DNA from 2 places in the Pseudomonas sp. DF5 genome. Region 2 is predicted to be linked to the other one. Evidence: riboswitches for the same ligand, from Rfam matches in the RefSeq annotation. Region 2 holds a riboswitch; the other holds the start of a gene.
What was found. Region 2 has a riboswitch for cobalamin ahead of cobW (cobalamin biosynthesis protein CobW). Riboswitches for the same ligand answer to the same signal wherever they lie in the genome.
Positions count from the first base shown of each region.

Region 1: another riboswitch for cobalamin. It lies ahead of cobO (cob(I)yrinic acid a,c-diamide adenosyltransferase); the one in region 2 lies ahead of cobW (cobalamin biosynthesis protein CobW).

Region 1 covers NZ_JBYVYM010000016.1:114,909-130,000, forward strand. Annotated here, with positions in the region: gene purN (phosphoribosylglycinamide formyltransferase) at 1-138, opposite strand, end outside; gene purM (phosphoribosylformylglycinamidine cyclo-ligase) at 138-1,196, opposite strand; gene AC30D7_RS16605 (DUF2066 domain-containing protein) at 1,583-2,632, shown strand; gene AC30D7_RS16610 (AI-2E family transporter) at 2,665-3,738, shown strand; gene hda (DnaA regulatory inactivator Hda) at 3,969-4,673, shown strand; gene AC30D7_RS16620 (C40 family peptidase) at 4,887-5,522, shown strand; gene AC30D7_RS16625 (C40 family peptidase) at 5,689-6,225, shown strand; gene AC30D7_RS16630 (PQQ-dependent sugar dehydrogenase) at 6,354-7,667, opposite strand; gene AC30D7_RS16635 (hypothetical protein) at 7,736-8,320, opposite strand; cobalamin riboswitch at 8,475-8,709, shown strand; gene cobO (cob(I)yrinic acid a,c-diamide adenosyltransferase) at 8,792-9,403, shown strand; gene AC30D7_RS16645 (cobyrinic acid a,c-diamide synthase CobB) at 9,400-10,800, shown strand; gene bluB (5,6-dimethylbenzimidazole synthase) at 10,797-11,447, shown strand; gene cbiB (adenosylcobinamide-phosphate synthase CbiB) at 11,444-12,352, shown strand; gene cobD (threonine-phosphate decarboxylase CobD) at 12,345-13,337, shown strand; gene AC30D7_RS16665 (cobyric acid synthase) at 13,334-14,785, shown strand; gene cobU (bifunctional adenosylcobinamide kinase/adenosylcobinamide-phosphate guanylyltransferase) at 14,911-15,092, shown strand, end outside.
Region 2 covers NZ_JBYVYM010000002.1:29,761-44,852, forward strand. Annotated here, with positions in the region: gene AC30D7_RS02205 (ABC transporter substrate-binding protein) at 1-169, shown strand, start outside; gene AC30D7_RS02210 (DUF2970 domain-containing protein) at 176-406, opposite strand; gene metH (methionine synthase) at 594-4,304, opposite strand; gene AC30D7_RS02220 (fatty acid cis/trans isomerase) at 4,460-6,745, shown strand; gene nfuA (Fe-S biogenesis protein NfuA) at 6,986-7,570, shown strand; gene cobM (precorrin-4 C(11)-methyltransferase) at 7,775-8,521, opposite strand; gene AC30D7_RS02235 (cobalamin biosynthesis protein) at 8,604-9,017, opposite strand; gene AC30D7_RS02240 (CbtA family protein) at 9,014-9,718, opposite strand; gene AC30D7_RS02245 (CbtB domain-containing protein) at 9,730-9,933, opposite strand; cobalamin riboswitch at 10,056-10,283, opposite strand; cobalamin riboswitch at 10,540-10,752, shown strand; gene cobW (cobalamin biosynthesis protein CobW) at 10,855-11,922, shown strand; gene cobN (cobaltochelatase subunit CobN) at 11,926-15,092, shown strand, end outside.

The DNA of each region.
Region 1 (15,092 bases), on a different contig from region 2:
GCCGTAGGCGTCGGCGCGGTTGGAAATCACCGCAGCAATGCGGGCCGGGCTGTCGCCGGTCCGCGTGCTGTCGATCAAGGCCTGCAAGTTACTGCCGGTGCCGGACAGCAGCACCACCACATCACAGGTCTGGGACATTAATGAGCCTTGAGGTTCTTCAGTTCGACCTGAGCCGCGCCTTCGGCAGCGGTGGCGATCTGACCGATGACCCATGGCTGCTCACCGGCTTCACGCAGGACGTTCAGCGCGGTTTCAACGTGCTCCTGGCTAACGCAGATGACCATGCCGACGCCGCAGTTCAGTACGCGGTGCATTTCGGTTTCGTCGACGTTGCCTTTCTCTTGCAGCCAGTCGAACACCGCCGGGCGGGTCCAGCTCGCGACGTCAACCACCGCTTGAGCGCCTTTTGGCAGCACGCGCGGAATGTTGTCCAGCAGGCCGCCACCGGTGATGTGGGCCATGGCCTTGACGGCGCCGGTGTCCTTGATCAGCTTGAGCAGCGGCTTCACGTAGATACGGGTCGGAGCCATCAGCAGGTCGGTCAGCGGTTTGCCGTCGAGCTGGATGTTCTCGATGTCGGAACCCGACACTTCAATGATCTTGCGGATCAGCGAGTAGCCGTTGGAGTGCGGGCCGGAAGAAGGCAGGGCGAGCAGGGCATCGCCGGCAGCGACTTTCGAACCGTCGATGATTTCGGATTTTTCCACGACACCGACGCAGAAGCCGGCCAGGTCGTAATCTTCGCCTTCGTACATGCCAGGCATTTCAGCGGTTTCACCGCCGACCAGGGAGCAGCCGGACAGTTCGCAGCCGGCGCCGATGCCGGTCACAACCTGAGCAGCGGTGTCGACGTTCAATTTGCCGGTGGCGTAGTAGTCGAGGAAGAACAGCGGCTCGGCGCCGCAGACCACCAGGTCGTTCACGCACATGGCCACCAGGTCGATGCCGATGCTGTCGTGCTTGTTCAGGTTCAGCGCCAGACGCAGCTTGGTGCCGACGCCGTCAGTGCCCGAGACCAGCACCGGTTGTTTGTAACCGGCCGGGATTTCGCAGAGGGCGCCAAAACCGCCCAGGCCGCCCATGACTTCCGGGCGCGCAGTGCGCTTGGCGACGCTCTTGATGCGTTCGACCAATGCTTCACCGGCGTCGATGTCTACACCGGCGTCTTTGTAGCTCAGGGAGGGTTGCTTGCTCATGATCCAGGCCTTTAGGGGGGGATTCAGGGGTAACGACCGAGTCCAGCGGGGGAACGCCGAAATCGATGGGGCGATTGCCTCACGCGAGTTTCAGAGTGCCCGGCTGTTGCCGGTCTGCGAAGGCGCGCGATTTTATCAGGCTTGAGGGGCAGCGGCCATCCTCGTACCGACGGGCAGGGGCATATCGCGTTAAAAAAAACTGATATTGCCCGTGTTGGTGGCGCTCCACATGGTTGTATAAGGTACGACGTTAACCGTCTATCGTTATGACAGTGCGAAAACTTACCGTGATCGTATGAATGTTTTGCTTGGGTGTGTGGTCACAGCCCTGGCTCTATCATCTTCATGCGGTCTGTTCCAACCGCTCTTGTCGTCAGGAATCTTTCATGCGTTTTCTTAAATTCTTGTTCGTGGGCTGTTTATCCGTGGCCAGCCTGACCAGCCATGCAGAAACCGTCAAAGGCCTCTATCAAGTGCGCCAACCGGTCAGCGGCCAGACGCCAGAGGCGCGCGATCAGGCGACTCAGCAAGCGCTGGAAACGCTGGTGTTGCGTCTGACCGGCGATCCCAAGGCGGCGCAGAGCCCTGGTCTGGCGGCCGTGCGCAAAGACCCTCAGCAGATCATCAGTCAGTTCGGCTACGACGCCGGGCCGCCGGAAGTATTGAAAGTCGATTTCGATCCGACCACAACCGAGCAGGCCTTGCGTCGTGCCGGATTGCCTGTGTGGGGAGCCGATCGGCCGTCGATTCTCGGCTGGTGGTTGAATGACTCCACCGAAGGTTCGAGCCTGGTCGGCGACGGTCAGGCGAGCGCTGCGCCGCTGCGTCGGGCGGCTCAGCACCGTGGCCTGCCGCTGCGTTTGCCGTTGGCGGATCTGAATGAACAGATTGTCGCCACGGCGCCGAATCTGGAAGGTGCGGACCCAGCGCCGCTGCGTACTGCCTCCGACCGTTACAATGCCGATGCCTTGCTGGCGGTGCATGCCCGTGAAGAAGGGGGGCAATGGCAAGCCAAGTGGCGTCTGTGGCTGGGCGATCAGAAAGAGGCCGGTAGCGTGCAGGGTGCCGATACCGCCGCTGTGGCCGATGCGGTGATGCTGGCGGTCAGCCAACGCCTGGCGCCGCGTTTTGTCGCCAAGCCGGGTGCATCGGGCGAGCAATTGTTGGAAGTGCAGGGCATGAATCTGGAGCGTTATGCGACGCTTGGGCGTTTGCTGGAGCCCTTTGGTGCGCGTTTGCTAAGTGTCGATGGCGACCGCGTGGTTTATCGCGTCAATGGCAGCGCGGATCAGCTGCGAGCTCAGTTGTCTCTGGCGCAATTGCAGGAAGTTCCGGCCGGTCAGGCACCGGTCCCTGCTCAGCCCGTGGCTGCTGGTACGGCGCCGGCCGCAACGCCAGCCACGGCACCGACGCCGCAGTTACATTTCCGTTGGTGAGTTTTTTCTTTATATAGAAGCAGGAGTGGTACATGGCCGATACGCGGCGTTGGTTCTGGCTCGGTGGGGTGGTCCTGCTTTGCGCGTTTGTTTACCTGTTGCATCCGATCCTGACGCCGTTCCTGGTGGCGCTGTTGCTGGCCTATCTGTTCGACCCGCTGGTGGATCGGCTGGAGAAGCTCGGCTTGTCCCGGACATGGGGCGTGGTGGCGGTGTTCGCGTTGTTCACGATGGTCCTAACCACGCTGTTGTTGGTGTTGGTGCCGATGCTCGCCAAGCAGCTGTTTCGCTTGTATGAACTGGCGCCGCAGATGCTCGACTGGTTGCAGCACACTGCGTTGCCGTGGGCGCAATCGAAGCTGGGCTTGTCGGAAGGCTTCTGGAAGTTCGACAAACTCAAGGCGGCGATCAGCGAGCACATGGGCCAGACCACCGACATTGTCGGCGTGGTGCTGAGTCAGGCGACGGCTTCAGGCCTTGCGCTGATTGGCTGGCTGGCCAATCTGGTGCTGATCCCGGTGGTGAGTTTTTATCTGCTGCGCGACTGGGACCTGATGATGGCCAAGATCCGCAGCCTGTTGCCACGTAATCGTGAGGAGCGCGTGATGTCCCTGGCCGGGGAGTGTCATGAAGTGCTTGGGGCGTTCGTGCGCGGACAGTTGCTGGTGATGCTGGCACTGGGTGTGATCTACGCCGCTGGCTTGATGATCGTCGGGCTGGAGCTGGGGCTGCTGATCGGTCTGATTGCCGGTCTGGCGGCGATCGTGCCGTACATGGGGTTTGTCATCGGGATTGGCGCGGCGTTGATTGCCGGTCTGTTCCAGTTCGGCGGCGATCTGTATCCCATGGTCGGTATCGTCGCGGTGTTCATGGTCGGCCAGGCGCTGGAAGGCATGGTTCTGACGCCGTTGCTGGTGGGCGACCGGATTGGCTTGCACCCGGTGGCGGTGATCTTCGCGATTCTGGCCGGCGGCGAGCTGTTCGGTTTTACCGGTGTGCTGCTGGCATTGCCGGTGGCGGCGGTGATCATGGTCCTGGTGCGCCATGTGCATGATTTGTATAAAGATTCGGATATCTATGGCGGCGTCGATGACCCTGAGCTGTAAGGCTTCTTGATCGCTCGTCGCGGGCAGCCTGGTTTCACGCCGGGTTTGCCCGTATCCCTCGCGCAGCTGTCACATGCACCGCCAAAGAAACTGTCATAAAACCAGCATGTTAACGCAAACCTTTGATTTTGCTTGTGGTCTGTCGCATTGTGCCGTCAGCTTCACGGGTATAAACTTCGCAAACTTTACACAGAGGCCACTAACGGTTCCTTTGGAACTGTTCAGTCAGCATGAAACCGATTCAGCTGCCCCTAGGTGTGCGTCTGCGTGATGACGCCACCTTTATCAATTACTACCCAGGCGCCAATGCCGCTGCACTCGGCTATGTCGAGCGGCTGTGCGAAGCCGACGCCGGCTGGACGGAAAGCCTGATTTACCTCTGGGGCAAGCACGGGGTGGGGCGCACGCATTTGTTGCAGGCGGCTTGCCTGCGTTTCGAGCAGATGGGTGAACCGGCGGTGTATCTGCCGCTGGCCGAGTTGATGGACCGTGGCATCGAAATCCTCGACAACCTCGAACAATACGAACTGGTTTGCCTGGACGATTTGCAGGCGGTCGCCGGAAAAGCTGATTGGGAAGAGGCGTTGTTCCATCTGTTCAATCGTCTACGTGACAGCGGTCGGCGTCTGCTGATCGCCGCCTCGACATCCCCGCGCGAACTGCCGGTGAAACTGGCGGACCTCAAGTCTCGGCTGACACTGGCGCTCATCTTCCAGATGCGTCCGCTCTCTGACGAAGACAAATTGCGTGCCTTGCAGTTGCGCGCTTCCCGTCGTGGACTGCACCTGACTGACGAAGTCGGGCATTTTATTTTGACTCGCGGTACCCGCAGCATGAGTGCACTTTTCGAGCTGCTTGAACGCCTCGATCAGGCCTCCCTTCAAGCTCAGCGCAAGCTGACAATCCCGTTCCTGAAAGAGACGTTGGGCTGGTAAAGGCCAGGTTTTTCGCGGGTTCCGGCATATTCCAGGCGTCAACAAATCCGCTTTCCTGCAGGGGGCAGGCTGCGCAAAGGTTCAAAATGGGCTTAAGCGCTTAGATGGAAACGAGAAACCGATAAGTCACATAAAGATCGATTGAATTTGCAAATGAGATCGATAGCGGGCATAGTCTCGGCTTCTTTACAACTATCAGCCACGGTCGTGCCCATGCTAAATCGCTTCGCACCCCTCGTGCCTCTCGCACTCGTCACCCTGTTGTTCGGTTGCGCTGCTCACTCTCCAGTGTCCCAGCAAGAGCCACAGCATCAGGTTTCAAATTCAGTTACCGCACAGTCTTCTTCCGTTCTTTTCCAGGAAGAGCTGGCAACCAATAAAGAACTGGCAGACTTCGCCGGCGGCAAGTCGTACCAGCTTCCGGTTCTGGCCGACAGCATTCTCGAACGTGGCATGTCCCTGATCGGTACCCGTTACCGTTTCGGCGGCACCTCCGAGGCTGGCTTTGACTGCAGCGGTTTCATCGGTTATCTGTTTCGTGAAGAGGCTGGCATGAACCTGCCGCGCTCCACTCGCGAAATGATCAACGTTGACGCTCCGCTGGTGGCTCGCAGCGCCCTCAAGCCGGGTGACCTGCTGTTCTTCGCCACCAATGGCCGTCGCGGTCGTGTCAGTCACGCCGGGATCTACGTGGGTGACAACCAGTTCATCCACTCCAGCAGCCGCAAAAGCGGTGGTGTCCGGGTCGATAGCCTGGGCGACAGCTACTGGAGCAAGACCTTCATCGAAGCCAAGCGTGCACTCGCAATGGCACCGGCTGCAGCGCCTATCGTCACTGCGCGCAAATAAGCGGACAGTTTACAAGGCGAACTTAAAGTCTTACTTGAAGTTTGCCGCGTAGCCGCTAGAATCCTGATCTATTATTGATGGCAAACCGCCTGCGTTCTGCGCAGGCGGTTTTCTTTTCTGCCTTAGTGGCAGAAAAAAGCCGCAGCCAGATCAGGATGTTCTGCTTATGACGATGTCGGCCCGCCTCGCACTCATGTTCTTCGCAGCGCTGCTCAGCGCCTGCGCCAGCCGCACACCGCCATCTGCGCCGGTGGTTCGCGCACCGATTGTTTTCGGTTCTCCCCAAGCCTTTTCCCCTGCGGCAGAAGACGTGTTGTTTCGCGCGCTCGGTCTGGTGGGGACGCCTTATCGTTGGGGCGGCAACACGCCGGATTCCGGGTTCGATTGCAGCGGTTTGATCGGTTACGTCTATCGCGATGTCGCAGGCATTTCCTTGCCGCGGTCCACACGCGAGATGATCGGCATGCAGGCTCCCAACGTCGGCAAGGAAGGCCTGCAAACCGGCGACCTGATTTTCTTCGCCACCAATGGTGGCTCTCAGGTCAGTCATGCCGGGATCTATGTCGGCGAAGGGCGCTTCGTTCATGCGCCAGCCACGGGCGGCACGGTCAAACTGGACAGCCTGTCCAAAGCTTATTGGCAGAAAGCCTATCTGAGCGCCAAGCGCGTCTTGCAACCTGAACACTTGGCACATAATCCCTAGGGGTTTGTCATGATCGCTCTGGCGGAGTTGTAGGAGCGAGGCTTGCCCGCGAAGGCGGCAGCACAGTCAACATTGATATCGACTGACACACCGCTTTCGCGGGCAAGCCTCGCTCTTACGGACAGACTTTACTTGGCCGCGGAAACGCGCCACACCTTGTTCCCCACATCATCCGCCACCAGCAAGCCGCCCTGCTGATCGATCACCACGCCCACCGGCCGACCCATGGCTTTTCCCTCGTCGTTGAGGAAGCCGGTAAGCACATCCAGCGGCTGCCCGCTCGGTTTGCCGGCGCTGAACGGCACGAAAATCACTTTGTAGCCGCTGTGCGGTTTGCGGTTCCACGAGCCATGCTGGCCGATAAAGGCACCTTGGGTGAACGGAGCGGGCAACTTGCTGCCTTCGGCGAACGTCAGGCCCAGCGATGCGGTATGGGGCCCCACTGCGTAGTCCGGTGCAATGGCCTTGGCGACCAGATCTGGGTTTTGTGGTTCGACGCGAACATCGACATGCTGACCGTAATAGCTGTAAGGCCAGCCATAGAACCCGCCGTCCTTCACTGAAGTGATGTAGTCCGGCACCAGGTCGCTGCCGATTTCATCCCGCTCGTTGACGGCGGTCCACAGTGCGCCGCTCTGAGGCTCCCAGGCCAGGCCGTTCGGGTTGCGAATCCCCGAGGCGAAGATTCGATGGTTGCCGGTGGCGCGATCCACTTCCCAGATCGCCGCGCGACCTTCCTCCTGATCCATGCCGTTTTCGCCGACGTTGCTGTTCGAGCCCACGGTGACGTACAGCTTGCTGCCGTCCTTGCTGGCGATGACATTTTTGGTCCAGTGGTGATTGCGCGTGCCGCCCGGCAAATCGACTACTTTGATTGGCTGCGACTTGATCGCTGTCTCGCCGTTTTCATAGTGAAAGCGCAGCAAGCGGTCGGTGTCGGTGACATACAGGTCATTGCCGACCAGGGTCATGCCGAAAGGCGAGTTGAGGTTTTCCAGGAACACCGTGCGGGTTTCGGCGACGCCGTCGTGGTCCTTGTCCCGCAGCAGAGTAATGCGGTTCGGGCTGGGGACGCCGGCACCGGCGCGGCCCATGACTTTGCCCATGATCCAGCCGCGAATGCCTTTGCTGTCATCGGATTTGGCCGGCGCGTTGGTTTCGGCCACCAGTACGTCACCGTTGGGCAGCACGTAGAGCCAGCGCGGATGCTCGAGGCCTTCGGCAAACGCTACTACTTGAGTGCCTGCGGCGGCGACGGGCTTTTTACCTTGAGGCCAGCCGATCGCCGGGGCGATGTTCACCGTCGGGATCAGAGTTTTGTTCGGTTCCGGCAGCTTGGGCGACGGTCCGGTGCCGTCCGAGACTTGCAGGCTGGAGGTTTCACCACAGGCGGCGAGCCCTCCGGCGAGCGCGATGATGAACACGAGCTGGGGTTTGCGCATTACTGATTTTCCCTATGAATGCATTGACGTAATCATAGAGAAGCGTAAACACCCGATGGTTCAACCGGTCAGCCGCGGGCTTCCTTGAACAGCACGGCGATCCCCGGATGGTAATTGCCGGCTTCATTGCGCAACTTGCGGTAGGCGTAAGGGAAATACCAGGCCACCGCGCAGGTGTGTTCCTTTTGCAGGTCGTCGAGCATGTCCTGGAGTTCTTCCGGGGTGGCGCTGTGCTGGGCTTTTTGTGGGGCGACAAACAGGCAGCCGAGTTTCAGGTCGCTGGCGTAGCTGATGCGCTTCGCGTCGCTGGTGATGTCCGCCAGTGCCTGCGTCAGGTTCAAGCTATTGACCCGTGGCCAGCGCTGGGTGGCCTGCAGGTACGCGCGTTCTTCGCTGGTGGCGATAAATAGATCGGCGCGGGCGTTGCGTTCGCCTTCTTCGGTCTGTTTGCGCGACGGTGTTTGCTGCAGCGTGACCATTTCCGCCATCCAGGCTGCGGCAGAGAGCAGGCCGAGGTTGGCGTTTTCGTCGTACCAGTAAGGCGTATCGTTATCGCCGCGCACGGCGTTGTAGCGGTCGATACAGTCAAACCAGCGTTCCAGGACCGGGCGCAGGAATTCCAGCTTCGGATTGCTGATGATCATGCCTTGCATGTGGCTCACCCTTGTTATTGTGTTATGAGGTTGTGGCTCTTTGATATCACTGCTGGCAGTGTGGCACAAGATTGGCGTCAGATAATTGATCGGCGGCAGTTATTCGCCGCAAGGCGTCCCGTCTTTAATTGACGCTCCACCCCCAACCCTCTAACCTTCGCGGCTTGTTTCAGGTGCTCTGTGGCCTTGGTCGACAGAGTGAAACAGGGAAGCCGGTGAGTGGATTTCTTCCAGCGAAGAATGATTACGATCCCGGCGCTGCCCCCGCAACGGTAAATGAGTGAAGACTGCGCATTGAGCCACTGTGTCTATTTTTGGCATGGGAAGGCGCGCCGTCGGGCCAATCGCCGCTCATGAGCCCGGAGACCGGCCTGATCCATTCAGCGGCATCACGGTGGGCGATGCCAGGCTTCTTGCCGTCTATTCTTGTGCCTGCCCGCCGTTATCCAGCCTCAACGGAGAGCTCCCCCCATGACTGATACCCCTGATCGTGACGAACGCCATCTGGCGCGCATGCTGCGCAAAAAAGCCGTGATCGACGAACGCATCGCCAATTCACCGAATGAATGCGGCCTGCTGCTGGTGCTGAGCGGCAACGGCAAAGGCAAGAGCAGTTCGGCGTTCGGCATGCTCGCGCGCTCCATGGGGCACGGCATGCAGTGCGGTGTGGTGCAGTTCATCAAAGGGCGCAGCAGCACCGGCGAGGAGCTGTTCTTCCGGCGCTTTCCGGAGCAGGTGCGTTTTCATGTGATGGGCGAGGGCTTCACCTGGGAAACCCAGGACCGCCAGCGTGACATCGCCGCCGCCGAAGCTGCGTGGGCGGTGTCCCGCGAACTGTTGAGCGATCCGTCGATTGGCCTGGTGGTACTCGATGAATTGAACATCGCCCTCAAGCACGGTTACCTCGATCTTGATCAGGTGCTCAGCGACTTGCAGGCCCGTCCGCCTATGCAGCATGTGGTGGTCACTGGCCGTGGCGCCAAACCGGAGATGATCGAACTGGCTGACACCGTCACCGAAATGGGCATGATCAAACACGCCTTCCAGGCCGGGATCAAAGCGCAAAAAGGCGTCGAGTTGTGAGTCAACCACGTCAATGCCCGGCGGTACTGATTGCCGCGCCGGCCTCCGGTCAGGGCAAGACCACCGTCACCGCCGCGCTCGCCCGTTTGCATCGCAATCAGGGGCGCAAGGTGCGCGTGTTCAAGTGCGGACCGGACTTTCTTGACCCGATGATTCTCGAGCGCGCCAGTGGTGCACCGGTCTATCAACTGGACATGTGGATGGTCGGCGAGCAGGAAAGCCGTCGCCTGTTGTGGGAAGCCGCTGGCGAAGCTGACCTGATTCTCATTGAAGGTGTCATGGGGCTGTTCGACGGTACGCCGTCCAGCGCCGATCTGGCGCGGCACTTCGGTGTGCCAGTGCTCGGCGTGATCGACGGCACCGCGATGGCGCAGACCTTTGGCGCACTGGCCCTGGGCTTGGCTCGCTATCAGCCGGATTTGCCGTTTGCCGGTGTGTTGGCCAACCGGGTTGGCACCCTGCGTCATGCGCAATTGCTCGAAGGCAGTCTGACAGAAGGCTTGCGTTGGTACGGCGCGTTGTCCCGGGAAACCGGCATCGAATTGCCAAGTCGGCACCTCGGCCTGGTGCAGGCCAGCGAATTGAATGATCTCGATCTGCGCCTCGATGCCGCCGCCGCCTCGCTGGCCAGCAGTTGCGACGTGGCGTTACCGCCTGCCGTGGAGTTCGCCGCACCTGAAGTGATCGCCGCCGAACCATTGCTGGCCGGTGTGCGGATTGCCGTGGCCCGGGACGAAGCCTTTGCGTTTACCTACGGCGCGAGCCTGGATCTGCTGCGGGCGATGGGCGCCGAGTTGTCTTTCTTCTCGCCGATCCGCGACCGCGAGTTGCCGGAGGCAGACAGCCTTTATCTGCCGGGTGGTTACCCTGAATTGCACCATGTGGCGTTGTCACAAAACACGCCAATGCTGACCGCCATCCGCGCTCATCACGCAGCGGGCAAACCGTTGCTGGCCGAGTGTGGCGGCATGCTGTACTTGTTGGACTCGTTGACCGACGTCGAGGGCACTCGCGCTGAACTGGTTGGCTTGCTGACCGGTGATGCGGTGATGCAGAAGCGTTTGGCGGCGTTGGCCTTGCAGGCGGTGGAACTGCCTGAAGGTTTGCTGCGTGGACACACTTATCACCACTCGCTGACCAGCACCGAGCTTGAGCCGATTGCGCGTGGCTTGAGCCCCAATGGCGGGCGCGGGGCGGAGGCGGTTTATCGTGAGGGGCGGATGACGGCCTCTTATGTGCACTTTTATTTTCCCTCCAATCCATCGGCGATTGCTGCGCTTTTTGTGCCCGACCTTGAGGCCGCCTTCGCGGGCAAGCCCGCTCCCACAATGGACCGCGTTTCTTCAGGCATCACGTCTTCTAATGTGGGAGCGAGCCTGCTCGCGAAGAGGCCATGACGGACAACGCATTCAACCAAGCCGAACGCGAAGCTGTTTATCGCGCAATTGCAGAACGCCGCGACATGCGCCACTTCAGCGGCGGCACGGTCGAGCCCGAGTTACTGAGGCGCCTGCTCGAAGCCGCGCACCAGGCGCCGAGTGTCGGCCTGATGCAGCCCTGGCGGTTCATCCGCATCAGCGACCGGGCGCTGCGCGGCAAGATCCAGCAACTGGTGGAAGAAGAACGCATCCGCACCGCCGAAGCCCTCGGCGAGCGCTCTGACGAATTCATGAAGCTCAAGGTCGAAGGCATCAACGACTGCGCCGAGGTGTTGGTCGCTGCGCTGATGGACGATCGCGAACGGCATATCTTCGGCCGTCGTACGTTGCCGGAAATGGACATGGCCTCGCTGTCCTGCGCCATCCAGAACCTGTGGCTGGCGTCCCGCGCCGAAGGGTTGGGCATGGGCTGGGTGTCGTTGTTCGAGCCGCAAGCCCTGGCGGATTTACTGGGTTTACCGGCCGGGGCCAAACCCTTGGCTGTTCTTTGCCTGGGACCGGTCAAGGAATTCTATCCGGCGCCGATGCTGGTACTCGAAGGTTGGGCGCAGGCGCGTCCGCTCAACGAGTTGCTGTATGAAAATTATTGGGGAGTGAGTCAATGAGTGTGGCGTTGTTGAGTGTCGCCGCGGTCGCGCTGGATGCGCTGCTGGGTGAACCCAAACGCTGGCATCCGCTGGTGGCGTTCGGTCGTTTTGCCGATCGCATCGAACAACGTTTCAACTCCGCTGGCCGCGGCTGGCGCAGTCACGGGGTGACAGCCTGGGTGATGGCGGTCGTGCCGTTGACCTTGCTGGTCACCGCGCTGTCCTGGGCACCTTACGTTGGCTGGATCGTCGAGATTCTCGCGCTCTATTGTGCCCTCGGCATGCGCAGTCTCGGCGAACATGTCGAGCCAGTGGCCAAGGCTCTGCGCAGCGATGATCTGGTCGAGGCGCGCACACGTGTCGGTTATCTGGTCAGCCGCCAGACCAGCGAACTGGACAAAACCGAAGTCGCCCGCGCCGCCACCGAGTCGGTGTTGGAGAACGGCAGCGATGCGGTGTTCGCCGCACTGTTCTGGTTTGCCGTGGCGGGTGCGCCCGGTGTGGTGCTCTATCGTCTGAGCAACACCCTGGATGCGATGTGGGGTTATCGCAATGAGCGCTTCGAGCGTTTCGGCTGGGCTGCCGCAAAGATCGACGATGTCCTGAACTACATTCCCGCACGCTTGGTGGCGTTGACCTACGCACTCTTGGGCAAAACCCGACTGGCGCTGAAATGCTGGCGCACCCAGGGGCCGACCTGGGACAGCCCGAATGCCGGGCCGGTGATGGCGGCTGGTGCCGGTGCGTTGGGTGTCGAGTTGGGCGGGGCGGCGATTTATCACGGCGAACTGCATCAGCGTCCGCAGTTGGGCGAAGGCGTGCCGGCGGATGCCGATTCCATCGACCGTGGCTGGCAATTGGTCCAGCGCGGGGTATGGTTATGGCTGCTGATTCTCTGCGTGGGGGCTGAATTCTATGCTTGAGCACGGTGGCCGGTTACGCAAGGCGGCAATCGAATACGGCATCGCGGAGGCCGATTGGCTCGACCTGTCCAGTGGTCTTGCGCCCTGGCCATTCCCGGTCCCGGACATCCCGCTGCGGGCCTGGGCGCGTCTGCCGGAAACCGATGACGGCCTGGAGCAGGCCGCTTGCGACTATTACGGTGCGGCTCAGGTATTGCCCGTGGCCGGTTCGCAAATGGCGATTCAGTTGCTGCCGCGCTTGCGCCGGGCCGGCAAGGTCGGCGTGCTGTCGCCGTGTTACGCCGAGCACGCCGAAGCCTGGCGCCGCAACGGTTATGTCGTGCGTGAAGTCCTGGAGTCGGAAGTCGATTTCTATCTCGACAACCTCGACGTGCTGGTGGTGGTCAATCCGAACAATCCCACGGGCCTGAGCCTGACCCCGGCTCGCCTGCTGGATTGGCATGCGCGGCTGGCCCAGCGCGGTGGCTGGCTGGTGGTGGACGAGGCGTTCATGGACAACACGCCGCATTTGAGTCTGGCGCCGTTCACCAACCAGATCGGCTTGATCGTGCTGCGTTCCTTCGGCAAGTTTTTCGGCCTGGCCGGTGTGCGGCTAGGGTTTGTGCTGGCCGAGCGCAAGTTGCTCAAACTGTTGGCCGAGCAGGTCGGACCCTGGGCGGTCAGTGGGCCGACCCGCGTACTGGGCCAGGCTTGCCTGACGGATACGCACGGGCACACCCGACAGCGCATTCGCACTGACGAAGCTGGCGAGCGTCTGGCGTTGCTGCTTGAGCAGTATGGTTTCAAGCCTCAGGGCGGTTGCGCGTTGTTCCAGTGGCTGATCACCGAGCGCGCCGAAGCGCTGCATGAATTCATGGCCCGGCGCGGCATTCTGCTGCGATTGTTCACCCACAACAGCAGCCTGCGTTTTGGTTTACCTGCGGATGAAGCGGACTGGTCGCGCCTCGAACAAGCCCTGCAAACCTATGCCAAGGAAAACCCATGACAACGTTGATGGTGCAGGGCACCACCTCCGACGCCGGTAAAAGCACGCTGGTGACGGCGCTGTGTCGCTGGGTCACGCGCCAAGGCGTGAGCGTGGTGCCGTTCAAGCCGCAGAACATGGCCCTCAACAGTGCGGTGACCGCCGACGGTGGCGAGATCGGTCGCGCTCAGGCGGTACAGGCCCAGGCTTCAAACCTTGAGCCGCACACCGACATGAACCCGGTGCTGCTCAAGCCCAACAGCGACACCGGCGCCCAAGTGATCATCCATGGTCGCGCCGTCACCACCATGAATGCGGTCGCCTATCACGACTACAAAACCATCGCCATGCAGGCGGTGCTGGCCTCCCATGAACGGCTGAGCGCGGCGTATCCGCTGGTGATGGTTGAAGGGGCGGGCTCGCCGGCTGAGATCAACCTGCGCGCCGGCGACATCGCCAACATGGGGTTTGCCGAGGCGGTGGACTGCCCGGTTGTGCTGATTGCCGACATCAATCGCGGTGGGGTTTTCGCGCATTTGGTCGGTACGCTGGAGCTGCTGTCGCCGAGTGAACAGGCGCGGGTCAAAGGCTTCATCATCAACCGTTTTCGCGGCGACATCGCCTTGCTGCAACCAGGTCTGGACTGGCTGGAAGCGCGCACCGGCAAACCAGTGATCGGCGTGTTGCCTTATGTGATGGACCTGCACCTGGAGGCCGAGGACGGCCTCGATCAACGTCAGACCGATAAGGTCCAGCAAGTGCTTAAAGTGGTGGTGCCGGTACTGCCGCGCATCAGCAACCACACCGATTTCGATCCACTGCGTCTGCATCCGCAAGTGGACCTGCAATTCATCGGCCCCGGCCAGGCAATTCCGTCGGCCGACCTGATAATTCTCCCTGGCTCGAAAAGCGTGCGCAGCGACCTCGCGTACCTGCGGAGCAATGGCTGGGACTCGGCAATCGCACGGCACTTGCGCTACGGCGGCAAAGTGCTGGGAATCTGCGGTGGCCTGCAAATGCTCGGTGAGCAGGTGCATGACCCTCTGGGCCTCGAAGGCGCAGCGGGTTCCAGTACCGGTTTGGGTTTGCTGGCGTTCGAAACGCAGCTTGAAGAAGAGAAGCAGTTGCGCAACGTACGTGGGCGTCTGGCACTGGAAGATGCGCAGGTCAGCGGCTATGAAATTCATGCCGGCGTGACCACCGGGCCGGCGCTGGAAAATGCCGCCGTGCAGCTGGACGATGGTCGCTGCGATGGTGCGCAAAGTGCGGATGGGCAGATTTTCGGTACCTATCTGCATGGCTTGTTCGAATCACCACCCGCGTGCAGTGCGCTGTTGCGCTGGGCCGGTTTGCAGGATGTGCAGGAAGTGGATTACCACGGGTTGCGCGAGCGCGATATCGAGCGGTTGGCGGATCTGGTGGAGAAGCATCTGGATACCTCGCTGTTGCGTGAGCTCTGCGGTTTTTGAGGTGATTTTGAGGATGCCTTCGCGGGCAAGCCTCGCTCCTACAGGGGAAACGCATATTCCGTGTAGGAGCGAGGCTTGCCCGCGAAGAGACCCGTCACTACACCGCACATTTGAAGGAATGAACCATGCTGCAACTGATCCTCGGCGGCGCCCGCTCCGGCAAAAGTCGTCTGGCTGAAAAGCTGGCGACAGGCAGTCAGCTCCACGTCACCTACATCGCCACCAGCCAACCTCTGGATGGTGAAATGAACGAGCGGGTGGCCCATCACCGTGCCCGCCGTCCGGCCGAATGGGCGTTGATCGAAGA
Region 2 (15,092 bases):
GCGCGACCGGCAGATTCCGTTATTGCAGCTGATCGACCACGCGCAAGCCCGGCGACTGTTGGCGATGAGTGCTACCCAGGATTATGGCGTGGATTTTCAAAAGCTCTCGGCCAAAGGGCGACCGACGTCGTATCGCTACCCGTTCAGCCTGCAAACCCTGATGCACTGAGTCGGCTCAGATCCCGGCCAGATGTAGCACCAGTTTGACGATGCCGAACAGGGTCAGGGCGAACACCACCGTGAACAGAATCCCCAGAATCACGAAATGACTGGGCTTGCCGTGGGTGAAATCCCGCGCCCGGTTTTTCCCGCTCTGCACCCCGAACGCCGCCGCCATGACGCTGTGCAGCATCTGCCAGAAGGTCGGCGGTTTGTTGTGGTTATTGTTGTCGACTGGATCGTCCATAAATCCCCCGTCACGAATGTGTATGAGGCAAGCATAGACAACAGGCACGAACTCTGTGGGAGCCTTTGTGGCGAGGGAGCTTGCTCCCGTTGGGTCGCGAAGCGGCCCCAAAAAATGGGACTGCTACGCAGTCCAGCGGGAGCAAGCTCCCTCGCCACAAAAGGCTCGCTCCCACAGGGGAAGGGGGTTAGTTGTCGTAACCCAGGTTAGGCGCCAGCCAGCGCTCGGTCACGCTCAACTCCTGGCCTTTGCGCGAGGTGTAGCTCTGCACCTGGTCCTTGTCGATCTTGCCCACGGCAAAGTACTGCGCCTGCGGGTGAGCGAAGTACCAGCCGCTGACCGCCGCCGCCGGGAACATCGCGTAGTGTTCGGTGAGGAACACGCCGCTGCGTCCGGCCTTGAGTTCTTCCGCTTCCGGGTCCAGCAGCTTGAACAGCGTGGCTTTCTCGGTGTGATCCGGGCACGCCGGGTAGCCCGGAGCAGGGCGGATGCCGGTGTACTGCTCTTTGATCAGCGCCTCGTTGTCCAGCGTCTCATCCTTGGCGTAGCCCCAGTAGTCTTTACGCACTTGCTGGTGCAGCCACTCGGCGCACGCCTCGGCCAGACGGTCGGCCAACGCCTTGACCATGATCGAGTTGTAGTCGTCGCCCGCTTCCTGATAGGCCTTGGCCACTTCTTCGGCGCCGATCCCGGCGGTGGTGATGAAACCACCCACGTAGTCGGTCACGCCGCTGTCCTTCGGCGCGACGAAGTCGGCCAGGGAGAAGTTCGGCTTACCGTCGGTCTTGATGATCTGCTGGCGCAAGTGATGCAGCTTGGCCAATGGTTTGCCGTCATCGCCATAGACTTCGATGTCATCGTCGCGCACCTGGTTGGCCGGCCAGAAGCCGAACACCGCACGGGCGCTGATCAGCTTCTCGTCGATCAACTTGGCAAGCATTTCCTGGGCATCGGCGTACAGCGCGGTGGCGGCTTCACCGACCACTTCATCCTGCAGGATGCGCGGGAACTTGCCGGCCAGGTCCCAGGAGATGAAGAACGGTGTCCAGTCGATGTATTCGGCCAGAACCTTGAGGTCAATGTTATCCAGCACCTTGGCGCCGGTGAATGTCGGTTTGACCGGCTCATAGCCGGCCCAGTCGAACTGCGGTTTCTTGGCGATGGCCGCCGGGTAGCTCAGGCGCTCGGTGCGGGCGCTGCGGTTGGCGGTGCGCTCACGAACGTCGATGTATTCCAGGCGGGTCTTCTCGACGAAACCGGCTTTCAGCTCCTTGGACAGCAACTGCGTCGCCACGCCCACGGCGCGGGAGGCGTCGGTGACGTAGATCACCGCGTCGTTGCTGTACTTGGGCTCGATCTTCACCGCCGTGTGCGCCTTGGAGGTGGTCGCGCCACCGATCATCAGCGGCAGGTGGAAGTCCTGACGCTGCATCTCGCGGGCCACGTGAACCATTTCGTCCAGCGAAGGCGTGATCAGCCCGGACAGGCCGATGATGTCGCATTTCTCGTCTTTGGCGACTTGCAGGATCTTCTCCGCCGGCACCATCACGCCGAGGTCGACGATGTCGTAGCCGTTACAGCCCAGCACCACGCCGACGATGTTCTTGCCGATGTCGTGCACGTCACCCTTGACGGTGGCCATGAGGATCTTGCCCTTGGCCTCCGGCTTGTCGCCTTTTTCCAGTTCGATGAACGGGATCAAGTGGGCCACAGCCTGCTTCATCACGCGGGCGGACTTCACCACTTGCGGCAAGAACATTTTGCCGGCGCCGAACAGGTCGCCGACGATGTTCATGCCGGCCATCAACGGGCCTTCGATGACTTCGATCGGGCGCGCGAACGACAACCGCGATTCTTCAGTATCTTCAACAATGTGCGTGGTGATGCCCTTGACCAAGGCATGCTCCAGACGCTTGTTGACGTCCCAATTGCGCCACTCTTCGGTCTCGGCTTCCTTGACGCTGCCGTCGCCCTTGTACTTGTCGGCGATGGCGAGGAGGGCGTCGGTGCCTTCCGGAGTACGGTTGAGGATCACGTCTTCAACGGCGTCGCGCAGCTCCACCGGGATCTGGTCGTAGATCTCCAGTTGGCCGGCGTTGACGATACCCATGGTCAGGCCATTGCGGATTGCATACAGCAGGAACACCGAGTGAATCGCCTCGCGCACCGGATTGTTGCCACGGAACGAGAACGACACGTTGGACACACCGCCGGAGCTTAGGGCATAGGGCAGTTCGTCGCGGATGTAGGCACAGGCGTTGATGAAGTCCACAGCGTAGTTGTTGTGCTCTTCGATACCGGTGGCCACGGCGAAGATGTTCGGGTCGAAGATGATGTCTTCCGGCGGGAAGCCGACTTCGTTGACCAGAATGTCGTAGGAGCGTTTGCAGATTTCTTTCTTGCGCGCTTCGGTGTCGGCCTGGCCGGCTTCATCGAAGGCCATCACCACCACCGCGGCGCCGTAGCGTTTGCACAGTTTGGCGTGATGAATGAACTGCTCGACACCTTCCTTCATGCTGATGGAGTTGACGATGCCCTTGCCCTGGATGCACTTGAGGCCGGCTTCGATCACTTCCCACTTCGAGGAGTCGATCATGATCGGTACGCGGGAGATGTCCGGTTCGCCGGCAATCAGATTGAGGAAGGTCACCATGGCCTTCTTCGAATCGAGCATCCCTTCATCCATGTTGATGTCGATCACTTGGGCGCCGGCTTCGACCTGCTGCAGGGCGACTTCCAGGGCTTCGGTGTAGTTGTCTTCACGGATCAGGCGGGCGAACTTGGCGGAACCGGTGATGTTGGTCCGCTCGCCGACGTTGACGAACAACGAGCTGCGATCGATGGTGAACGGTTCCAGGCCCGACAGGCGGCAGGCCTTGGGAATGTCCGGGATTTCACGCGGGGCGTAACCGGCGACCGCTTTGGCGATGGCTTCGATGTGGCCCGGCGTGGTGCCGCAGCAGCCGCCGACGATGTTGAGGAAGCCGCTTTGGGCGAATTCTTCGATGACCTTGGCGGTTTGCGCCGGCAGCTCGTCGTATTCGCCGAATTCGTTTGGCAGGCCGGCGTTCGGGTGCGCCGACACGTGGGTGCTGGCCTTGTTCGACAGCTCTTCCAGGTACGGGCGCAATTCGCTGGCGCCGAGGGCGCAGTTCAGGCCGACGGAAATTGGCTTGGCGTGGGCCACGGAGTTCCAGAACGCTTCGGTGGTCTGGCCGGAGAGGGTACGGCCGGAGGCATCGGTGATGGTGCCGGAGATCATGATCGGCAGCTCGACGCCCAGCTCTTCGTAAACCCCTTGCACGGCGAAGATCGCCGCTTTGGCGTTGAGGGTGTCGAAAATGGTTTCGATCAGGATCAGGTCGGCACCGCCTTCGATCAGGCCTTTGGTGGCCTCGGTGTAGTTCTCCACCAGTTCATCGAAGGTCACGTTGCGGTAGCCTGGGTTGTTCACGTCAGGCGACAGCGAGCAAGTACGGCTGGTAGGGCCGAGCACTCCGGCGACGAAACGCGGCTTGTCGGGGGTTTCCAGGGTTTTGGCATCCGCCACCTTGCGCGCCAGGCGTGCGCCTTCTACGTTCAGTTCGTAGGCCAGTTCTTCCATGCCGTAATCGGCCATGGAAATTCGGGTGGCGTTGAAGGTGTTGGTTTCCAGAATGTCGGCGCCGGCATCCAGGTAGGCGTTTTCTATGCCACCAATCACATCCGGACGGGTCAGTACCAACAGGTCGTTGTTGCCTTTGACATCGCTCGGCCAGTCGGCGAAACGTTTGCCACGGTAATCCTGCTCCTCGAGCTTGTAGCTCTGGATCATTGTCCCCATGCCGCCGTCGAGAATCAGGATGCGCTCTTTGAGGGCGTGCTTGAGAGCTTGAAGGCGAACGCTGCGATCGGACATTTGGACTACTCGGTAAGGCCATGACGAAGGGCCGGAATAATAACAAACCTGTGTGCTTTTGGAGCATGTGCCGGTTTTGCATGAATATCGTTCATGTTGGTGCGCAGGCCAGACCGGTAGAATCGCGGCGTTTTCATATGATCAGGACCAGGGATATGTCGTATCGCGTCGTCACCAGCCTATTGATGCTGTTTTTAAGCGGGGGCGCCGTTGCGCAAGGTCCGGACATTTCCTACGTTCGTGACATTCAACCGATCTTCACCGAAAAGTGCGTGGCCTGCCATGCCTGCTACGACGCCGCCTGTCAGCTCAATCTGGGCAGTGGCGAAGGGGCGGCCCGAGGCGCGACGAAGGCGCTAGTCTATGACGGTGAGCGCAGCCGTGCCGCCGCGCCGACCCGGTTGTTTTATGACGCCTTCGGCAAACGTGCCTGGCAGCAAAAGGGCTTCTATTCGGTGCTCGACGCCCAAGGCAGTCAGGCGGCGCTGATGGCGCGCATGCTTGAACTAGGCCATAGAACGCCGTTGCAACCCAACGCCAAATTGCCGGAAGAGATCGTCCTGGGCCTGAACCGGGAAACGCTGTGCGCCATGCCGGCGGAGTTCGACGGTTACACCAGCTCTCATCCGAAGGAGGGCATGCCGCTGGCGGTTACCGGTCTTACCGATCAGCAATACCAGACGCTGCAACGCTGGCTGGCCTCCGGCGCGCCGATCGATCAGCAGGGTCTGGTGCCCAGTCCCAGGGAAGCCTTGCAAGTGGTGCAGTGGGAAAACCTGCTGAATGCGCCAGGCGCCCGGGAGAGTCTGGTCGGGCGCTGGTTATTCGAACACTGGTTCTTGGCGCATCTCTATTTCAAGGATGGCGAGCCGGGGCATTTCTTTCAGTGGGTACGTTCGCGCACGCCGACGGGCCAGCCCATCGACTTGATCAATACGCGCCGTCCGAATGACGATCCAGGCACTCAGGTCTATTACCGTCTGTGGCCGGTGCAAGGCGTGATCGTGCACAAGACCCACATCACCTATCCGCTGAGCGCGGCGAAGATGGCGCGGGTAAAAAGCCTGTTCTACAGCGGTAACTGGCAGGTCAACGCGTTACCGGGCTACGGGCCGGAACGTCGGGCCAATCCGTTTGCCACGTTCGAGGCGATCCCGGCCCAGGCGCGTTACCAGTTCATGCTCGATAACGCCGAATACTTCGTACGTACCTTTATTCGCGGCCCGGTCTGCCGGGGCCAGATCGCCACCGACGTGATTCGCGATAACTTCTGGGCACTGTTCCAGGCCCCGGAGCATGATCTTTACATCACCGACCCGAAATATCGTGGCCAGGCTACGCCGCTGCTGGCGATGCCGGGGCAGAACGATGACGTCGGCAGTGTCCTGAGTCTGTGGCATGACTACCGCAACAAGCGCAACGAATATGAGGCCCTGCGCCGTGACAGCTATGCCGACTTGCCGGCGCCGAGCTGGTCGACCCTGTGGGCCGGCAATGACAATGCGCTGTTGAGTATCTTCCGGCATTTCGACAGCGCCTCGGTGACCAAGGGCCTGATCGGCGATGTGCCGCAGACGATGTGGCTGTTCGATTACCCGTTGCTGGAGCGCACCTATTACCAGCTGGCGGTCAACTTCGATGTGTTCGGCAACGTGTCCCATCAGGCTCAGACCCGGCTGTACTTCGACCTGATTCGCAACGGTGCCGAGCAGAATTTCCTGCGCCTGATGCCGGCGAGCTCACGGGATGGCTATCTCGACGATTGGTACCAGAACAGCGGCAAGTTCAAGATGTGGCTGGATTACGAGGACATCGACAACGACAAGCCGACGGCACTGACGCTGGACGCAACCGACCCGAAACGCGATTTCGCCTTGCAGCTGCTGTCGCGTTACGGCGAACTCAATGCCAGGCCCGATCCGATCAACCGCTGCGACGGCGCTTATTGCTCACGGCCGAACATTGATCCGGCGTTGCAGAACGCCGAACAGGCCCTGAGTCGCCTGACTTCACGCCCGGCTGCGGGTTTGAAAGTCATCGATCAGCTGCCGGAAGCCACGATGTTGCGCATCGAGAGTCCAAGCGGCAAGCGCGAGGTCTACAGCCTGCTGCGCAACCGAGCCCACAGCAATGTGGCGTTCCTGCTCGGTGAATCGCTGCGTTATCAGCCGGGGCTCGACACGTTGACGATCTATCCGGGTGTTCTGAGCAGCTACCCGAACTTCATGTTCAACATCCCGGCCGGGCAAGTGCCGGCGTTCGTCGACGAGATGGATAATGCCAAAGACGCCGCCAGCTTCGAGAAAATCGTCGAGCGCTGGGGCATACGCCGCAGTCATCCGCAGTTCTGGCAGTATTTCCATGATCTGAGCCAGTACATCCACGACACCGATCCGGTGGAAGAGGGCGTGCTGGACATGAATCGCTACGAGAATCTCTGATTGAAGGCCGAACACGAACCGCCGACCCCCTGTAGGAGCGAAGCTTGCTCGCGAAAGCGGTCTGATAGTCGACATCTACGCTGAATATCAGTGACCCTTCGCGAGCAAGCTTCGCTCCTACAGAGGGCTGCGGTGATCAGGACGCTCATGGACAAAGGCACACTTTCCCGACAAAAATACTAGGACTTTGTGCGGCGCGTCGATTGGCGTAAACTGCGTCCAAGCCTGCGAGGAGTTTCCATGACCGCTATTACCATTACCGACGCCGCCCATGATTACCTGGCCGATCTGCTGTCCAAGCAGAACACCCCGGGTATCGGCATCCGCGTCTTTATCACCCAGCCTGGCACCCAGTACGCCGAAACCTGCATTGCCTACTGCAAGCCGGGCGAAGAAAAACCTGAAGATACAGCGCTGGGGCTCAAAAGCTTCACCGCCTATATCGACTCGTTCAGCGAAGCGTTTCTGGACGATGCGGTAGTCGACTACGCCACCGACCGCATGGGCGGCCAACTGACCATCAAGGCGCCAAACGCCAAAGTCCCGATGGTCAACGCCGACAGCCCGGTCAACGAGCGCATCAACTACTACCTGCAAACCGAGATCAACCCGGGGCTGGCCAGCCACGGCGGTCAGGTCAGCCTGATCGATGTGGTCGAAGACGGCATCGCCGTGCTGAAGTTCGGCGGCGGTTGCCAGGGCTGCGGCCAGGCAGACGTCACCCTGAAGGAAGGTATCGAACGCACCTTGCTCGAGCGCATTCCCGAGCTCAAGGGCGTACGTGACGTGACCGACCACACGCAGAAAGAAAACGCCTACTACTAAGGTGTTCGCTGCGACATAAAAAAACGGTGCCCGTGAGCACCGTTTTTTTATGGATGATCGATAACCTGTGGCGAGGGAGCTTGCTCCCGCTCGACTGCGAAGCAGTCGCAATCCAGCCGATGCATTTTCCCGTGATGAATGCGTTGGCTGATTTTGGGACCGCTGCGCGGTCCAGCGGGAGCAAGCTCCCTCGCCACAAGTGCTTCAGTGTCTGTATAGGTGTGCATGCCCCGCGCGATACAGCGACGATTCACTGAAGTGATCGCTGCCCAGCACTCGACCCACCAGAATCAGCGCCGTTCGGCGAAAACCCTTGGCTTGTACCTTCTGCGCAATGTCCGCAAGCGTTCCCACCACCCAATCCTGATCAGGCCAGGTCGCCCGGTGAATTACCGCGATCGGGCAGTCGGCGCCGTAGTGCGGCAGCAATTCGGCAAGGATCTTCTCTAGATGATTGACCCCCAGGTGGATCGCCATGGTCGCCCCGTGTTGCGCCAGGCTGCCCAGTTCTTCGCCAGCGGGCATGGCGGTCTTGTCGGCGTAACGGGTCAGAATCACGCTCTGTGACACGTCCGGCAGGGTCAGTTCGGCCCCCAAAAGGGCCGCGCAGGCGGCGGTGGCGGTGACGCCGGGAATGATTTCGAAAGGGATGTCGAGTTCACGCAAGTAGCGAATCTGCTCGCCGATCGCGCCGTACAGACTCGGGTCGCCGGAATGCACCCGGGCCACGTCCTGGCCGTTAGCGTGGGCGGTCTTGATCAGCTCGACGATCTGTTCCAGATGCAGTTCAGCGCTGTTGACCACCTGTTCGGCCCGGTGGCCTTCCAGAACGGCGGCGGGGACCAGGGAGCCGGCATAGATGATGACCGGGCAGCTACGAATCAGCCGCTGGCCTTTGACGGTGATCAGTTCCGGGTCGCCGGGGCCGGCGCCAATGAAGTAGACGGTCATCGTCGTTTCCTGTCAGAAATAGGTGCTGGGCATGCTTCAGATGAAGAATGCTCATGATCGAGGGCAGGGATTATCGGGGATTTTACGCGGCGCTGGCCAATGCCAGGGTGGCCTGGGCATATTTTTGTCGTGGAATCAGCAACTTTGCCGGTGCCTGGGCCAATTGTTCGGCCAGGGCCAACGCGGCGCTTTCCGCCACGCCGTAGCAACCGGTGCGTTCAAACGCGATGTCCGAGTGGTGGCTCAGTTGTGCTTGATAGGTCGCCAATTGTTCGCTGCTGAAGTACATCAGCGGCAATGCCAGCTGTTCGGCCAGCTCGATCAGGCCAGGTTCATCGCGCTTGAGGTCGATGCTGGCCAGGGCCTTGATCTCACGAAGCTCGATTTGATGGGCCTGTAACGCCTGATCGAGCAGCGCCCGCAGCGTGCTGACGGGGCAGCCGCGCTGGCAGCCCAGGCCGACCACCAGGGTCGGCACTGTGCCGTTTTCAGTCATGCGCTGTAATGGCCATCGCTTTTGCGGCGGAACAACCAGGCGCTGATCAGGCCCAGGGCCAGCCAGAACGCCACGTTGGTCAACTGCGAAGCGATTTTGAATTGCGCTTCCAAGGCTTGCGGCGCCAGCATCGAATGGACTTCCGGTTGCGGTGCGCCGATCACATGCGGCACGGCCAGGATCGCCACGCCGAGGACTTTCATCAGCCAGTGACGGCTGAACACGATCAACGCGATGCCGACCGCCGTGGACGCGGCAGTGCCAATCCACCAGATTTGCCGTTGCGCCAGATCCGCCGCGGCAGTGCCCGGCAGTTCGGGCGGCAGGCCGAGAGTCGGAGCCAGCACGAACGTCGCATAACCGGCCAGGCCCCAGAGCAGGCCCTGAGAGGTCTTGGTCGGTGCGCGCAGAGTGTAAAGACCGGCGAGCATCAGGGCGAAACCGACGGCTACCACCAGGTTGCCGCCGGTAGTGGACAGCACGCGCTGCCAACCGTCCTCCGGTTCCCAGGCTTCGGCATCGTGGGTATGAGCGACTGCGCCCGCCGCGTGCTCGTGGATTTCAACAGCGGCCGGCTCGGATTTTTCGTAGGTCTCGGCCTGCAAAATCAGCGGGGCGACCCAGAAGCTTTGCAGCAGGGTCAACAACAGGGCGGCCAGCAGCCCGGTGAACCCTGCGGTTTGCGCAATACGCTTGATCATCTCAGCAGGTCTCAATGGCACGGAAAGGCGGAGCTGTGACGGGTATCGTGCGCGGCGTTGTGCACCGCTTCGATGTGCGAGAAACCGGCGAAATACACAAGGCTAGCGCCAAGGATCGACGCACACACGGCGGCGGTCAGGCGTTGAGTCAGGGTCGTGGTGGTGCTGGCGATGCTCTTGTCGGTGTTGCTGGCGGTGTTGCTGATGATCGTCATGGCGCTTCCCTCTGGTCTGTCAGCGGGTGAATAGAGCGCATGAAAACCTCCGCACGCCAAGGGCTCGCAGAGATTTCGAACAGCGCCCGCCCACCGCGGGTTTGTTATTCAGTGAACGTAAAAGTCACTTTGTGTTGCGGGCCGGTCTCCGGGCTCGCGAGGGGCTGGGCTTGTGCCTGAACCTGCAAGCATCACCTTCCCATGCCCAATGACAGGCACAGTGGATCTGACGCTTCACTCGCTTACCGTTGCGGGGGCAGCACCGGACTGACATGGCTTTAGAGTAAAGCACATGATTCACCGGTTTCCCGTTTCACCCTGTGAAGGGCACCCGTAACAAGGCGTGTAGGAGAGCATGGGCGAGGGCGGGGAGTCAATTGGCAGGGGTTCTCACTAACACCCAATATCTGTGGCGAGGGGGCTTGCTCCCGCTCGAGCGCATAGCGGTCGCATCGGATTCATGCGGTCTGTCTGTAAGATTTGCAGTGCATGGTTTCACGACTGCTTCGCAGCCGAACGGGAGCAAGCTCCCTCGCCACAGGCAAGCCCCCTCGCCACAGGTGATCGCATTCGCCGACAAGACATTGACCCGCCCCCACACGATGCGTAGCCTTGCGCTTTCGAGGTTCTTCGGCGTCTGTCGAAGCTAAGAAGGGAACGCGGTCGATGCCGCGGCTGCCCCCGCAACTGTGAACGGTGATGTTCGCTGCCACGCCACTGCAAACCCTGTGCAACGGGTTCGCGGGAAGGCGCAGCGAATGCCGGGCCAACGCCCGGCGCGCCGTCAGCCAGGAGACCTGCCTCGACACAGATTCTCACTTTCAACCGGGCGGGGTGATCCGGTGGCGAACTCTTCAGGCACGCGCGCCCGCGTTGCCGGTCGTCGTCCCGTATGCCCGCCACCTTGCCAAAGGGCATCCGATGAAAACACTGGCCAAACTCCCCGTCACCATCGTTACCGGCTTCCTCGGTTCGGGCAAAACCACCTTGCTGCGGCACATGCTCGACAACGCCCAGGGCCGTCGCATCGCGGTGATCGTCAACGAGTTCGGCGAGCTGGGCATCGACGGCGAGATCCTCAAGCAATGCTCCATCGGCTGCACTGAAGAAGAGGCCAGCGGTCGCGTCTATGAATTGGCCAACGGCTGCCTGTGCTGCACCGTTCAGGAAGAATTCTTCCCGGTGATGCGCGAACTCGTAGCGCGTCGCGGCGACCTCGACCACATCCTCATCGAAACTTCGGGCCTGGCCCTGCCAAAGCCTTTGGTTCAAGCCTTCCAGTGGCCGGAAATCCGCAGCGCCTGCACCGTTGACGCGGTGATCACCGTGGTCGACAGCCCAGCCGTGGCCGCCGGCACCTTCGCGGCGTTCCCGGATCAAGTGGACGCCCAGCGCAAACTCGACCCGAACCTGGACCACGAATCGCCGCTGCACGAGCTGTTCGCCGACCAACTGGCCAGCGCCGACCTGGTAATCCTCAACAAAGCCGACCTGATCAGCGCCACGGACCTGGCCCGCGTGCGCCTGGAAGTCGCCGAAGAGCTGCCTCCAGCGGTAAAAGTCATCGAAGCCAGCAGCGGTCGCTTGCCACTGGACGTGCTGATCGGCCTCGGCGCCGGTTCCGAAGAACACATCGACAGCCGCCACAGCCATCACGATCACCACCACGAAGATGAAGACGACCACGATCACGACCATGACGCGTTCGACTCCATCTCGATCGAGCTGCCACAAGCCGACGAAAGCCTGCTGATGGACGCGCTGACGCAACTGGTGGTGCAGCACGGTATTCTGCGGGTCAAGGGTTTCGCTGCGGTGCCGAACAAGCCGATGCGCCTGTTGATTCAGGGCGTGGGCACGCGTTTCGACAAGCACTTTGACCGTCAGTGGGGGGCCGAGGAAGCGCGCACCACCCGTCTGGTGTTGATCGGTCAGTCGCTGGACGCCGTTCAACTCGAAGCGCAATTGCGCGCTGCGCTCAGCGTTTAACCCATGCACCTGCTCAGGACCCAGCCCGGCGGTTTCGTGTCGGATGACAACATTGCCGACCTTGGACAAACCCCCGCCGAGCTGGTGATCCTGTGCAGCGGCGATTCCAGTCTGGCGTTGCTCGCCGAGGCGGCGCAGCAGCTGCCCGACGATTACCCGAGCCTGCGCCTGGCCAACCCGATGCAGGTGCAGAATCACGCCTCGGTCGATCTTTATGTCGACGAAGTGCTGCGCCACGCCAAGGTGATTCTGATCTCGCTGCATGGCGGTATCGCCTATTGGCGTTACGGCATCGAGCGTCTGGTGGAATTGTCCCAGCGCGGTGTGCAGTTGATTCTGGTGCCGGGCGACGATCGTCCGGACCCGGAACTCAGCGACCTGAGCACCGTAATCCCCGAAGACCGCGACCGGCTCTGGCACTTCCTGCGTCAGGGCGGCATGGCCAATGCGCTCGACTTGTTTCGCTGCCTCGCCAGTCGCTGGCTGGGTCGCGATTATCCATGGTCCGAGCCTCAAACCCTGCCACGCACCGCGATCTACCACCCGCAAAAAAGCCCCGCGCACCTTCAGGATTGGCAAGCCGACTGGCAGGCCGATCAGCCGGTGGCGGCGGTGCTGTTTTACCGCTCGCACTTGCAGGCGGCGAACACCGGTTTCATCGATATTTTCTGCCAGCGTTTGCAGGCGGCGGGGCTCAACCCGTTGCCGATTGCGCTGGCCAGTCTGAAAGAGCCTGGCTGCCTGTCGGTGGTCGAGGACTGGCTGGATGACGTCGAGGCGGGGGTGATTCTGAACACCACCGGTTTCGCCCAGTCCAGCCCTGAAACGCCGCACCTGCGGCCGTTTCGTCGCAACATCCCGGTGATTCAGGCGATCTGCGCCCAGGACAACGAGCCCGGTTGGCGTGCCAGCGAGCAAGGCCTCGGTCCCCGTGACTTGGCGATGCACATCGCGCTGCCGGAGCTGGACGGGCGAATCATCAGTCGGCCGATCAGCTTCAAGGATCTGGCGTGGCGCAGCGAGCGCAGTCAGTCCGATGTGGTTTGCTATCGACCACAACCGGAACGGATGGATTTTGTCGCCGAACTGGCACGGCGCTGGATCGATCTGGCGCGAGTGCCCAACGGTGAAAAACGCATTGCCCTGATCCTCGCCAACTACCCGACTCGCGATGGACGCATCGGCAATGGCGTCGGTCTCGACACACCCGCCGCGGCGCTGAATATCCTGCGTGCGCTGCATCAAGAAGGTTATCCGTTGCCGGCCGAGTTGCCGGACAGCGGCACCGCGCTGATCCAGCAACTGCTCGGTGGCGTCAGCAATGACCTGGACACTATCGATCAACGCCCGTGTCAGCAAAGCCTGGCGCTGGACGATTACTTTTTGATGTTCAACGCGCTGCCCGAAGCCAACCGCGAGGCGGTGTTGCAACGTTGGGGCTCGCCTGAAAACGATCCGATGTTCCGTGGCGGGCGAATGATGATTGCCGGGTTGCGCTTCGGCCTGACCTTCGTCGGCATTCAACCAGCGCGGGGTTATCAGGTTGACCCGAGCGCGGTCTATCACGACCCGGACCTGGTGCCGCCCCACGGTTATCTGGCGTTTTACTTCTGGTTGCGCAACACCTACGGGGCCCACGGCGTGATCCACGTCGGCAAGCACGGCAACCTCGAATGGCTGCCGGGCAAGGGCGTCGGGCTGTCGGAAAACTGCTGGCCCGACGCGCTGCTTGGACCGCTGCCGAACATCTATCCGTTTATCGTCAACGACCCGGGCGAGGGCGCCCAGGCCAAGCGTCGTACGCAAGCGGTGATCATCGATCATCTGATGCCGCCGCTGACCCGCGCCGAAACCTACGGCCCGCTGCGTAATCTCGAATTGCTCGCCGACGAATATTACGAAGCGCAGTTGCTCGATCCGCGCCGTGCCCGGGAACTGCAGCGCGATATTCTGCAACTGGTGCGCGACACGCACATTGATCGCGAACTGCAACTGGACGAGAAGCTCGACAGCGATGCCGACGCGGCGATCTGGTTGCCGCGCCTGGACACCTACCTGTGTGACTTGAAGGAATCGCAGATTCGCGATGGCCTGCACGTGTTTGGCGAGTCGCCGACCGGGCGATTGCGCATCGACACTTTATTGGCCTTGCTGCGCATTCCCCGCGGCGACGGTCGTGGTGCGCAATCGAGCGTGCTGCGGGCGCTGGCCAAGGCGTTCGAATTGGGCTTCGATCCACTGGATTGCGTGTTGGCCGAGCCCTGGAACGGTCCTCGGCCGGATGCCTTGCAGGCGGTCAGTGATGAGCTGTGGCGCACGGCGGGGGACACCCGTGAGCGTCTGGAACTGTTCGCCGCGCAGTTGATCGAGCAAGCCTTGAGCACTGAAATCGATCGGCTGAGCGAGCCAGGCTGGTCCGACGTGAGCGCGATCATCGACAGCTTGCGCGAGGTGGTTGCGCCACGCCTGGACGCCTGCGGCCCGGCGGAAATGCACGGCCTGCTGGACGCCCTCAGCGGGCGATTCGTCCCGGCCGGGCCGAGTGGTGCGCCCAGCCGTGGACGGCTGGACGTGTTGCCCACCGGGCGCAATTTCTATTCGGTGGACGTGCGCAACCTGCCGACCACCACGGCGTGGCGCATCGGCTTTCAATCCGCGAACCTGATTCTCGAGCGGCATTTGCAGGATCACGGCGATCACTTGCGTCAGCTCGGCCTGTCGGTCTGGGGCACCGCGACCATGCGCACCGGCGGCGACGACATTGCCCAGGCCATGGCCTTGATGGGCGTGCGGCCGGTGTGGGCGACGGGCAGTCAGCGGGTCGACGACTTCGAGATTCTGCCGTTGAGCCTGCTGGACCGGCCGCGGGTGGACGTGACCTTGCGCGTCTCCGGATTCTTCCGCGATGCCTTTGCCAACCTGATCCGTTTATTCGATGCCGCCGTGCAAGCAGTCGCCGCGCTGGATGAACCGGACGATCTCAACCCGTTGGCAGCCAAGGTTCGTATCGAGCGCGAAGCGCTGCTGGAGTCCGGTCTGGATGAGGAGGTAGCCAGGCGACAGGCCGGGTGGCGGATCTTCGGGGCCAAGCCGGGTGCCTACGGTGCCGGCGTGCAAGGCGCCATCGACGGTCGTTTGTGGCAAAGCCGCGAAGACCTGGCCGAGGTTTA